2 regions of the Bradyrhizobium sp. SZCCHNPS1003 genome follow, and region 2 is predicted to be linked to the other one. Evidence: predicted binding sites of a transcription regulator. Region 2 holds the regulator's gene; the other holds the start of a gene.
What was found. Region 2 encodes LexA, which represses DNA repair genes until DNA is damaged. Its sites were predicted from a motif close to TGTTCNNNNTGTGTTCNG; they were not measured.
Positions count from the first base shown of each region.

Region 1: the regulator LexA is predicted to act here: its motif matches at 2,985-3,002, upstream of QX126_RS20555 (helicase-related protein).

Region 1 covers NZ_JAUHIU010000012.1:57,115-62,812, forward strand. The annotation lists gene QX126_RS20555 (helicase-related protein) at 1-2,844, opposite strand, end outside; gene QX126_RS20560 (DUF3108 domain-containing protein) at 3,293-4,072, opposite strand; gene rpmB (50S ribosomal protein L28) at 4,713-5,021, shown strand; gene QX126_RS20570 (DUF2235 domain-containing protein) at 5,363-5,698, shown strand, end outside.
Region 2 covers NZ_JAUHIU010000003.1:316,221-321,918, forward strand. The annotation lists gene QX126_RS07360 (LysR family transcriptional regulator) at 1-289, shown strand, start outside; gene glp (gephyrin-like molybdotransferase Glp) at 522-1,733, shown strand; gene lexA (transcriptional repressor LexA) at 1,940-2,638, shown strand; gene QX126_RS07375 (hypothetical protein) at 2,898-3,338, shown strand; gene QX126_RS07380 (ComEC/Rec2 family competence protein) at 3,733-5,698, opposite strand, start outside.

The sequences.
Region 1 (5,698 bases), on a different contig from region 2:
AGCAACGGCGGTTTCCGCCTCGGCGACGACGCTTTCGGCAACCGTCTCGGCCACGGACGCCTCGTCCGCCGCATCCGGCGTGACGAAATCGACGGTCGGCAGCGATGCCAGGGCCGACACCGACGCGGTTTCCGCCTGCTCCTCGCCGACCGCCGCGGGCACGGCGACGGTCTGCTCGGTCACCGGAGCGACGGCGGCCTCCGCGACGGTAGGAACCTGCTCGTCGGCCGGCTCGCCGGCGACAGGCGCGAGGTCCTCGCCCGGCACGGCCTGCGCTTCTGCCGACTCAGCCGGAGCGGTTTCCACAGCAGCAGCCTCGGCAGCAGCAGCCTCGACGGGCTTCTCAATCGGCTTGGGCGGCAGGGGCGGACGCTTCTCCATGCGATAGCCGAGCGCGCGCAGGATCGAGGCGAAGTCCTCGCCGGCCGAGCCGGTGAGCGAGGTCATCGCCTGCGTCACCACGAAGCCGCGGCCGTCGAAGGCGCCGGCGGGCTTTTCGCCCGGTGCATTGTCGCGCCAGGCCAGGGCGGGACGAATCAGGTCGGCCAGCCGCTCCAGGATGTCGACGCGCACCGCGCGCTCGCCCGCCTGCTTGTAGCCGAGCACGCGATAGGCATCGCGCGGCAGCGCCTTGTCGACCGGGAACGAGGTCCGGCCCGAGCTCGCCAGATGCTGCGCGCCGGTCAGCGCGGACATGTCGACATTGCCCTGCTTCTCGGCCCACAGCAGCGCAGCGAGCGCGCGCGCCGCCGGCTTGAGCAGCGCCGGGACGTAGATGTGATAGGCGCCGAAGCGCACGCCATATTTGCGCAACGTGGCGCGCGACGGCTGGTCGAGATCCTTCATCTCGGCCGCGATCTTGGCGCGCTCGATGACGCCGAGCGCCTCCACCAGTTGGAACGCGATGCCGCGGCCGATACCGGTGATGTCCTCGGCCTTGGACAATTCGAACAGCGGGCCGAGCAGCTTCTCGATATGCGTCTTCAGCCAGAGATCGAGCCGCGCCTGCACCTTGTCACGCGCAGCACCCGTCAGCCGCTCGTCGGCGATGATGCGCAGGCGCGGATGCAGAGCGTCGTCGGCCGCGACCAGCTTCGCGACCGCGTCGCCGGTCCAGCGCACCGTGCCGTCGGCGGTGAGCACGATGTGCTCGTCGGGCGCGCTGGACAGCTTCTCGGCGCGCGCCTCGATCTCGCCGGCCAGCGCCTTCTGGGCAGCAGCCTGCAAGGCCTTGGCCTCCGAGCCGGCTTCGGCGGCGTCGGGCGCGAAGGTGAATCCATCCAGACGGCCGATCGCGTGCCCTTCAACGATCACTTCGCCGGTCTTGCCGATTTCCGTATTCAAAACACTGTTCTCCCGCAGGCGCCGCATCAATACACTGGTACGACGATCAACGAAACGCTCCGTGAGCCGTTCATGAAGGGCGTCTGACAATTTATTTTCGAGCTCGCGGGTAATCCCCTGCCAATAATCAGGGTCGCGCAGCCAGTCTGGCCGGTTGGCCACGAAGGTCCAGGTACGAATCTGTGCAATCCGCCCCGACAGCGTGTCGATGTCGCCATCGACGCGGTCGGCCTGATCGACCTGTGCGGCGTACCAGGCGTCCGGAATACGCCCCTTCTGCATCAGGAAGCCGAACACGGTGGTCACCAGCTCCGCATGGGCGGCCGGCGACAGCCTGCGATAATCGGGGATCTGGCAGGTCTCCCAGAGACGCTCGACCGCGGCCGCGCCATGCGCCATGTCGCGCACCTCGGCGTCGCGCGCGGCATGATCGAGCACGCGCAGATCCTCCGCGATCGGCGCGCGCGTCAGCGCCTCATGCCCCGGCGCGATCGCCAATGAGACCTGAAGCGCGCTCAAGGACGCGAAATCAAGCCTGGAGTTCCGCCATTGCAGCACCTTCACGGTATCGAAGGTGTGGTTCTGGAGCGCATTGACCAGCTCGGGCTCGAACGGCGCACAACGCCCGGTGGTGCCGAACGTGCCGTTGCGCGTCGCCCGTCCGGCACGGCCCGCGATCTGGGCAAACTCCGACGGCGTGAGCCGGCGGAACTGATAGCCGTCATACTTGCGGTCGGACGCGAAGGCGACGTGGTCGACGTCGAGGTTGAGCCCCATGCCAATCGCGTCGGTGGCGACGAGATAGTCGACGTCGCCGTTCTGGAACATCGCCACCTGCGCGTTGCGGGTTCGCGGCGACAGCGATCCCAGGACCACAGCGGCGCCGCCATGCTGACGGCGGATCAGCTCGGCGATGGCGTAGACCTCGTCGGCAGAGAAGGCCACGATGGCAGTCCGGCGCGGCTGTCGCGTGATCTTGCGGTCGCCGGCGAATTCGAGCTGCGACAGCCGCGGCCGCGTCACGGTCGATACGCCCGGCAGCAGCCGCTCGATGATGGGGCGCATCGTCGCAGCCCCGAGCAGCAGCGTCTCGTCACGGCCCCGCCGGTTGAGGATGCGGTCGGTGAAGACGTGGCCGCGCTCGAGATCGGCGGCGATCTGGATCTCGTCGACGGCGAGGAACGACACGTCGAGATCCCTGGGCATCGCCTCGACGGTCGACACCCAGTAGCGCGGGTTCTTCGGCTTGATCTTCTCCTCGCCGGTGATCAGCGCAACGGCCTCGCTGCCGACGCGATCGGCGATCTTGTTGTAGACCTCGCGCGCGAGCAGCCGCAGCGGCAGTCCGATGATGCCGGAGGAATGCGCGAGCATGCGCTCGATCGCCAGATGCGTCTTGCCGGTGTTGGTGGGGCCGAGCACGGCGGTGACGCCGCTTCCGGGAGCACGGTCGGACGCGCGCTCGAAAGGCGAGGCTGCCGAAGAAGACGAAAAAGCCATTCGTTAAATTGGGTCTCGAGGCCGGCGTTGCAGGCGCGCGGGTCAGGCGCGATGGATGCTGGAATTATCGTCGTTCTGAGAGGCTGCGATCCTCACACCTGTGTCACATTGCTACGCATATAGGGACGCAGCTTAAGCTTCGGAACGCCTTGAGAACGAATCACGCCCGAATCGCTGACTCCAGCGCCTTTCCGGCTTCGTTCACCGCAACATCTCGCGCCGCGCGATCAAGGCAGCACTAGATCAAGTTTTCACAGTCTCGACAAGCAACGCTTTCGCGAGGGAACTGGCGCTGTTTCGAGCAGGCCCGAGTCGAATCAGAATCGGCGAAGAGTCAAACGGATTCACGCGAGCCGTCGTTCAGGCCGCGCGCCGGATCACACATGCTGGCTTTCCGGGCGGCCTCGCAATGACGGCGCCGGCCGGACAACGAGGATTCCGCCGCGCGCTACTGCGTTTTCGCGACGTGCGGCGAGGCCTGGGTGATGAAGGAGGTCGCCTCGAGCATCGCCTTGCCGAAAGAGGTCGGAATCACGACCCGGAACGGCACCAGGATGCGCGTGCCCGCGAGCGGCACGAAGAAGATCTCCATGTTGCGGGCCTGGGCGAGATATTTGATCACCGGCCGGTCCGGGATGTAACCCGCGACCGGCGTGAAGTAGACCGCGCAGACCAGCGCCGGACCACGATAGCCTTTGTCCGCCTTGACGTTCTCCATGCGCTTGTAGTCGAGCTTGAGCTCGTAGCGCATGCGGCCGTCGAACACGGGCGCAGCGCCGCGGCACGAGTCCGGCGACAGCAGCTCGCCATTGCCCGGCACCCGCACCAGCGAGGCCGTCATCGGATCGAGCACGCCGCGCTTGTGGGCATCCGTTACCGGAATGCGGTCGGGATCGACCGGCGGCGTCGGCTCGATGGCGAAATCCTTCACGGTGCCGTTCTGCAGATTGATGCGGATCTGCTCGGACTTCTTTCCCGTGGTGGTCGAGGCCTGGTAGCTCTGCCCGACCAGGGCGCCGTTGACGACGCGCCCCTGCACCGACCCGGTGCCCGATCCTTGGGAGAAGCTCTTGAGCAGGCCCGCGGTGCCGCCCTGAGCTGCGGCGCCATACTGATCATCCCCGATTTCGACCGCCCAGGTGCCCTTGCCGACGGGGATGCCAGCCAGCGAAGCCTCATATTGGGCGTCCAGCCGGGCCTGTGCCCAGGCGCCGTGGGGGGCCAGCAGCAGGAGCGCCGCGATGGAGCCGGCCACCGCCAGGCGCCGGAAACGGAAGAAGGCCGTGCTGTTGGTCACGTCGAAATGGTCCTGCCGATCCGCTTGTCGGGCCCCGGCCCCTGTGCCGCGCCACTGCTGTTACTTACGCCAAAAACGCTCCTGAACAACGCGAACCGGTCACATCCTGGCCGATTGTCCAGCGCTTTACGTCCGGCTCCGCTTCCGGCGAAGCCGCATCGGGCGGCCCAAACTCCCCGTGAGCCCCTGCAATCCGCCGGGCTCGACGGGCCGGTTTGACGCGCCATCGCGCGAGCGTCCACTCATCACGCCCGAATACGCCCTTTATGTGGTCTCCGGCGATCGGCTATGATGTTGATTGTACGACGTCTTTCAGAGAAAAACGGCCATGCGGACGCCTATGGCCGGACGCCGTGCCGCGGGCGCAAATACCGCCGCCGTGAAGCGAGGCAGCCCTGCGATTCGGCGCGTGGCAAGGTGCCACCGGCCCCATCCCTCAAAACCTTGACGAAAAGCCGCATCCCCCCTATAGGACCGCATCTCCCAGAGACGAGCTGGACGAGTTTTGGACCCCCGCGGCCCGCCGACACAGGCGGACGAAGGGTGCGGGGATGAGAGAGGATTTACTGCCATGTCGCGGCGCTGTGAACTGACGGCCAAGGGCCCCCAGGTTGGCCACAAGGTCAGCCACTCCAATATCAAGACCAAGCGGCGCTTCCTGCCGAACCTGTGCAATGTGACCTTCATCTCGGATGTACTCGGCCGCAACGTGCGCCTGCGCGTCTCGACCAACGCGCTCAAGAGCGTCGACCACAATGGCGGCCTCGACGCCTATCTGCTCAAGGCCAACGCTGCGGCGCTGTCGCCGCGCGCGCTGGAGCTGAAGCGCGCCATCGAGAAGAAAGCGGCGGACGCTGCCCCGGTCGCCAAGGCGAGCTGAGAGAGCAAGCCGAAATCCACGATTGATGCAGAAGCCGGACGCGTCACAGGCGGGGCTTCGAGCGAAGCGAGATGTCGAAACGGCCGGATCGAGAGATCCGGCCGTTTTGCTTGCGGATGCCGTGACCAGCCGACAACTCTGGACACGGCAGCCGGCGCGGGGCGACCGGACACGTCGAGTGACCATCCGTTCGTACGGCGGCGCCATTCGATCACTTCGCTATGTCCGTCGCGCGGCGCGCAACAGCGACCCAGACGAAGTGCCATAGGAACCGACCTCCCCAACACCAGCCCGATGCTCTACACTCGTTGCGGTAGCATTATCGCGGACATTCCTTTGTCATGAAGAATATTGTCATCTGCTGCGACGGCACCGGCAACGAGATCAGCGAAAACATCTCGAACGTGCTCAAGCTCTATCGCTGCCTGCGCAAGACCGACAAGACGACGCCACTCCAGGCCGTGTTCTACGATCCCGGCGTCGGCACCCTGACACAGCCGGACAGCTGGCATCGCTTCAGGGCCAATTTCAACATGGTGCTGGGGCTCGCCACCGGGTACGGCCTCGACGACAACATCATCAGGGCCTACTGCTTCCTCGCCACGCATTACCAGCAAGGCGACCGCATCTTCCTGTTCGGCTTCTCACGCGGCGCCTACACCGTGCGCGTGCTTGCC
Region 2 (5,698 bases):
CGGGACCGAGCTCAACGTGGTCTCAGCCTCCTCGGAATTCCTCAGCGTGCTGGCGACGGTCGCCGCATCACCGGTGATCACGACGATACCGACCAGGATGGCAAAGCTCTACGGGCCGCGATTTGGGCTGACGCTCTGTCCCGCGCCGTTGAAGCTGCGGCTGCCGGCCGTCTCGATGGTCTGGCCGCTGCAGCTCGATCGTGATGCAGCATCGGTCTGGCTGCGGAACATGGTGGCGGATATCCTGCACACGACCGAGCGCGCCGCCTGTCGCGCGGCTGCTGGATAGAACGCGGGGCGGGAGCTAATCGGAACGGCGCATCGGCCAACGCCTTGGCACTGCGGTCGACCTTCTGCGCACTGATTGCAGGGTTTCTCGCGCGATCGTGAGGCAGCGGCCCGGACGCGGCCAACATCAGACGGTCAGAACGCAGGGAGCGGCCTAGGCCCTTGGCCGCGCTGTGCGCGTTCGGTTAGAAGGCGACTCATTCGATCTGCCGTCTCCGTCCGAAGGAACTCTCATGGCCCTGATGCCGGTGTCCGATGCGTTGTCCGCCGTGCTCGCCGGCGCCGAGCCGCTGGCCGAGGAGCTGGTGACGCTGGACGAGGCCCATCACCGCATCCTGGCCCGCGACCTCGCGGCGCTGCGGACGCAGCCGCCCGAGGCGATGTCGGCGATGGACGGCTACGCCGTACGCGCGGCGGACGCAGCCCAGGCCAAGGTGCGGCTGAGGGTGATCGGCGAGGTCGCGGCGGGGCGGCCGTTCGATCGCGTGGTCGGACCCGGCGAGGCGGCGCGCATCTTCACTGGTGGCGTTGTCCCTGAGGGCGCCGACGCGGTGGTGATCCAGGAGGACACGATCGCCGAAGATGGCCACGTCGTCATCACCGAGGCCGCGATCAAGGGCCGGCACATTCGGCCCGCGGGCGTCGACTTCCACCAGGGCATGGTGCTGCTGAAGGCGGGCCGCCGGCTCAGCGACCGCGACCTGTCGCTGGCGGCCAGCATGAATCATCCGGCACTGCCGGTGCGGTGCCGGCCGAAGGTGGCGCTGCTCGCCACCGGCGACGAGCTCGTGATGCCGGGCTCGACGCCCGGCCCGGGCCAGATCGTCTATTCCAACGGCTACGCCCTGCGGGCGCTGGTGCGCAGCGAGGGCGCGACACCGATCGATCTCGGCATCGCCGCGGATACGATGGAGGCCACGGTCGCCGGGATCCGGCGGGCGCGCGAGGCCAAGGCCGACATCCTGATCACGACCGGCGGCGCCTCGGTCGGCGATCACGACCTCGTCAAGCAGGCGCTCGAAGCCGAGGGCATCGAGATGGCGTTCTGGAAGATCGCGATGCGGCCGGGCAAGCCGATGATGCACGGACGGCTCGGCGACATGAGGGTGATCGGACTGCCCGGCAATCCGGTGTCGTCCTATGTCTGCGCCATCCTGTTCCTGGTGCCGCTGATTCGGCGGCTGCTCGGCCGTGACGAAGCTCGCATGCCACGCGAGACCGCCCTGCTCGGCCGCGAGCTCGGGGCGAACGATTCGCGCGAGGACTATCTGCGGGCGCAGCTCGAAGAGCGCGCCGACGGCACCCTGATCGCAACGCCGGTGACGCAGCAGGATTCGTCGCTGCTCGGCAATCTCGCGCTCTCGCAGGCGCTGGTGATCCGGCGGGCGTATGCGCCGAAGGCCGCCGCCGGCAGCCCGTGCGAGATCCTGCGCCTGCCGAGCTAGGCCGTTTCCCCCGGCAAAGCCCGGTCCGTTCACTACAATTTAAGGATTGCGGAACACACATCGAACATATAGTGTCCGTTCATGATTTGTTTTTAGTATGTTGCGGGCGACGCGATGATGGTCCGACTCCAAGGCGCTCTCAGCCGGTTTGTGCTCAAGGCGCAGCTCCTGGACTCGGACGACAACAAACTGGGGACCAGGTCGAGATGCTGACGCGCAAACAGTACGAACTTCTGCGGTTCATCAACGAGCGGCTCAAGGAAGCCGGCGTGCCGCCGTCCTTCGACGAGATGAAGGATGCGCTCGATCTGCGCTCGAAGTCCGGCATTCATCGCCTGATCACGGCGCTCGAGGAGCGCGGCTTCATCCGCCGGCTGCCCAACCGCGCCCGCGCGATCGAGGTGATCAAGCTGCCCGAGCTGTCACAGGCCGCCAACAACCGCCGCGGCTTCACCCCATCGGTGATCGAGGGCAATCTCGGCAAGGTGCGCACCAGCACTCCCGCGCTGGACGATGGCGAGCGCCCCGTCGCAGTGCCGGTGATGGGCCGCATCGCCGCCGGTACCCCGATCGAGGCGCTACAGACGCGCAGCCACACCATCAGCGTGCCTGCCGACATGCTCGGCAACGGCGATCACTATGCGCTTGAGGTGCGCGGCGACTCCATGGTCGATGCCGGCATCCTCGACGGGGACATGGCGCTGATCCAGCGCAACGAGACCGCCGACACCGGCGACATCGTGGTAGCGCTGATCGACGATGAGGAAGCGACGTTGAAGCGCTTCCGCCGCCGCGGCGCATCGATCGCGCTGGAGCCGGCCAACACCGCCTACGAGGTGCGCATCCTGCCGCCCAACCGGGTGAAGATCCAAGGCAAGCTGGTCGGGCTGTATCGCAAGTACTGATCGCGGACGCGATCGGTCGATCGGCGGCGAGCGCACGCGCTTCTCCGCCGATCGAAATTGGTCACGCGCGAATGCACCTCAGGATGTGCAGCGCGGCATGCTCAAACGCTTGTGATCGCCCGCGGGCGCACGCGGTGCAGATCAGCGCAGAATTGCCGTGAAGCGCGCGCTAACATCACCATCGATGTCCACTCTGATAGAGGCCTGCGCCTGTCCGGGGGGAGCGTGGGTCGGCTATCTCTCAACGAGGAGCGATCCGATGTGTGACTACAGCCTCCATGCGGTTGCGTCCCGTCCCGCCAAGGTCGGCGAGACGTTGATCTCGACGACGTTTCGCGGCACCGCCACCCGCGGCTTCGCCCTCGAGAGCGAGCCGACCGTCGCAGTCTGCATGCTGCCCGGCACCGAGTTGGCATTTGTCGAGGACGTCCGCTACGACAGCCGCTGGCTCTGGACCCGGACGATCCGCGAGCGCGTCGCGAAGTTCAACAGCATCGAGACGCACATCCCCGATCGCCATCACGACGCGATCGAATTCGCCGACGGCCGCCACGTGCTGGTGACCCAGCTCTGCGAGGGCCAGCGCGTCACCGTGCTACAATTGCCGGTCAGCAAGCAGCCGGCCGAGCGCCGCCCGGGCATGGCGGAGGACGTTCCGGCTTCGCAGGCCACACCGATTCGCCGCATCAGCATCACCTGAGCGCCTGCGCGTCCGCATTTCTCTCGGTCATGAGCGAGCTTTCGGCCGGGGGAGATTTGGTTTCTGCAAGCGCAAGGTCCTTTCGGGCGAACCTCACGCTCCGGCATCGCATCGAATAGGAACGACATCCCTCGGCCGGCATTGTGTGCCGGGGGAGCTTGCCGCCGCGGTCAACAAGATCGATTGGAACAAGGCCGACCGGATCACCGAGCCCGGCCGCTACATGCTTCCGTTCGGATGGCTAACGGTCACGGTTGATGACATCGCCGTCTGGCAACGATATCCGGGCGCTGCGTTCACGCTGGTCGAAGGTCCCTCGCTGTTCGATGGACCCGACGCCACCGAGTATCATCTCAGCACGTTGTATCATCTCAGCACGTTCGAGCTCCGGCGCTCAATCCTGCTCGCCCTGCTCCGTCTCCGGCGGCGTCGCGTCCTGAAGCCGCGACACCGGCGCACGCGGCGTCAGCGTCGTGTCGAACTCGCCGGCCTCGGCGGGCGCCGGCCACCACGGGCGGTCGGTGCCGCCGGCGCGCACCGGCGTGACGGAGAAGCCGGTGCCCCGCTGCACCAGCATCAAGGCGCCCTGCTGCTGCAGGCGCTGGCGATCGATGACGGCCGCCGCGCAGGATGACGGCGCGGCGCGCGTGGTGACGATCAGCGCGGCACGGGCGCAATCATCGTCGAGCGCCTCGGCGCGCAGGGTCAAGGCGGCGAATCGGCCGTCGGCCATCGCGACCACGCAGCCCGCCTCGTCGCAGGAGACGCCATCGGCGAGCGATGAATCCGCCGGCAGCCGGGCATCGGCGTCGGCCGCGAGCCACTCCTTGGTGGCGAACACGTCCTTGCCGGTGCGCATCACATGCAGGCGTCCGTCACGACCGCGCACCGCCACCGCACGCCCATCGCCGGCGATCAGGACATCGGGCAGCGGCGTCGTGGCGGCCCACGCGGTGGCCACCACGAGCCCGACGGCACCCGACCAGCGCAGCGGTGTGCGCAGCAGGCCGATCAGGATGACGCCGAGGCTGGCCAGGATCAGCGGACCGATGCCGAAGCCCGGGATGCGCCCGACCGCGCCAGGCAGCGCCGCCACCCAGCGCGTCACCGCGATCATCCAGTCGATGCCGAGGCCCATCAGCGTCCACCAGGGACCGTCGAGCCCGAACGGCGCCGCCAGCAGGCCGAGCAGTCCGGCGGGCATCACCAGCACCGAAACCACCGGCATCGCCGCGAGATTGGCGAGCACGCCATAGGGCGTGACGCGATGGAAGTGGAACGCGGCATAGGGCGTGGTCGCAAGCCCCGCGATCAGCGAGGCCAGCAGCAGCATCGCAAGCTCGCGGCCGCCCCACAGCGCGATGCGCTGCGCCGTGGAGCTGTCCGGCGTCGCAAACAGTTTGGGCAGGCCGAACTGCACCAGCGCGACCAGGCCGAGCGTCGCCGCGAACGACATCTGGAAGCTCGGATGCACCAGCGCTTCGGGTGCCGCGATCAGCACGATCATCGCCGCGACCGCGAGCGTGCGGAAGGTGACGGCGCGGCGATCGACCGTGACCGCGATCAGCACCACGGCCGTCATGAAGAACGATCTCTGCGTCGCGACCTCCGCGCCCGACAGCAGCAGGTAGAACGCCGCCGCGACCAGCGCCGCCGCGGCCGCCCATTTCTTGATCGGATGGCTGATAGTGAGGCCGGGGATCAGCGCAAGCAGCGCGCGCACGGCGAAGAACACGACGCCGGCGACGACGGCCATGTGATAGCCTGAGATCGACAGCACGTGGCCGAGGCCGGAGACGAACATCGCATCGTTGACATCGGGCGTGATGGCGTCGCGCCGGCCGGTCAGCAGCGCGGTGGCGATGGCGCGCTCATCGCCCGTCAGGCGGGCGCGGATGCGTGCGTCGATCGCATCGCGCAGGCCCTGCATGGCCGCCGCATAGCCCAGGCCGAAGCCGGCGGCCTGCGGCGGCGTCGCCGTCGTGATCGCGCCCATCACGAAGCCGGAGGCGCCGATGCCCTGGAAGAACATGTCGCGCGCGAAGTCGTAGGATCCCGGCCGCACCGGGGCCATCGGCGGCAGCAGCCGCGCCTTGAGCTGCACGAAGCTGCCGACCTCGGGCGCCGTGCCCTTACGCACCGCGAGCCTGACACGCGCGATGGTGACGGCGTTGCGCGGGCTCTCCATCGCGGTGACGCGCAGCACGATCCGATCGCTGCGTTCGCGGATGTCGCGCGCCTCGACGAAGCCGGACAGCGCCACCGAATACAACGGCCGCGCCAGCACTGGATGAGCGACACGCGCCGTCTTGATGGTCGCCGCGGCAAAGCCGCACGCTGCAGCTGCGATCATCACGGCA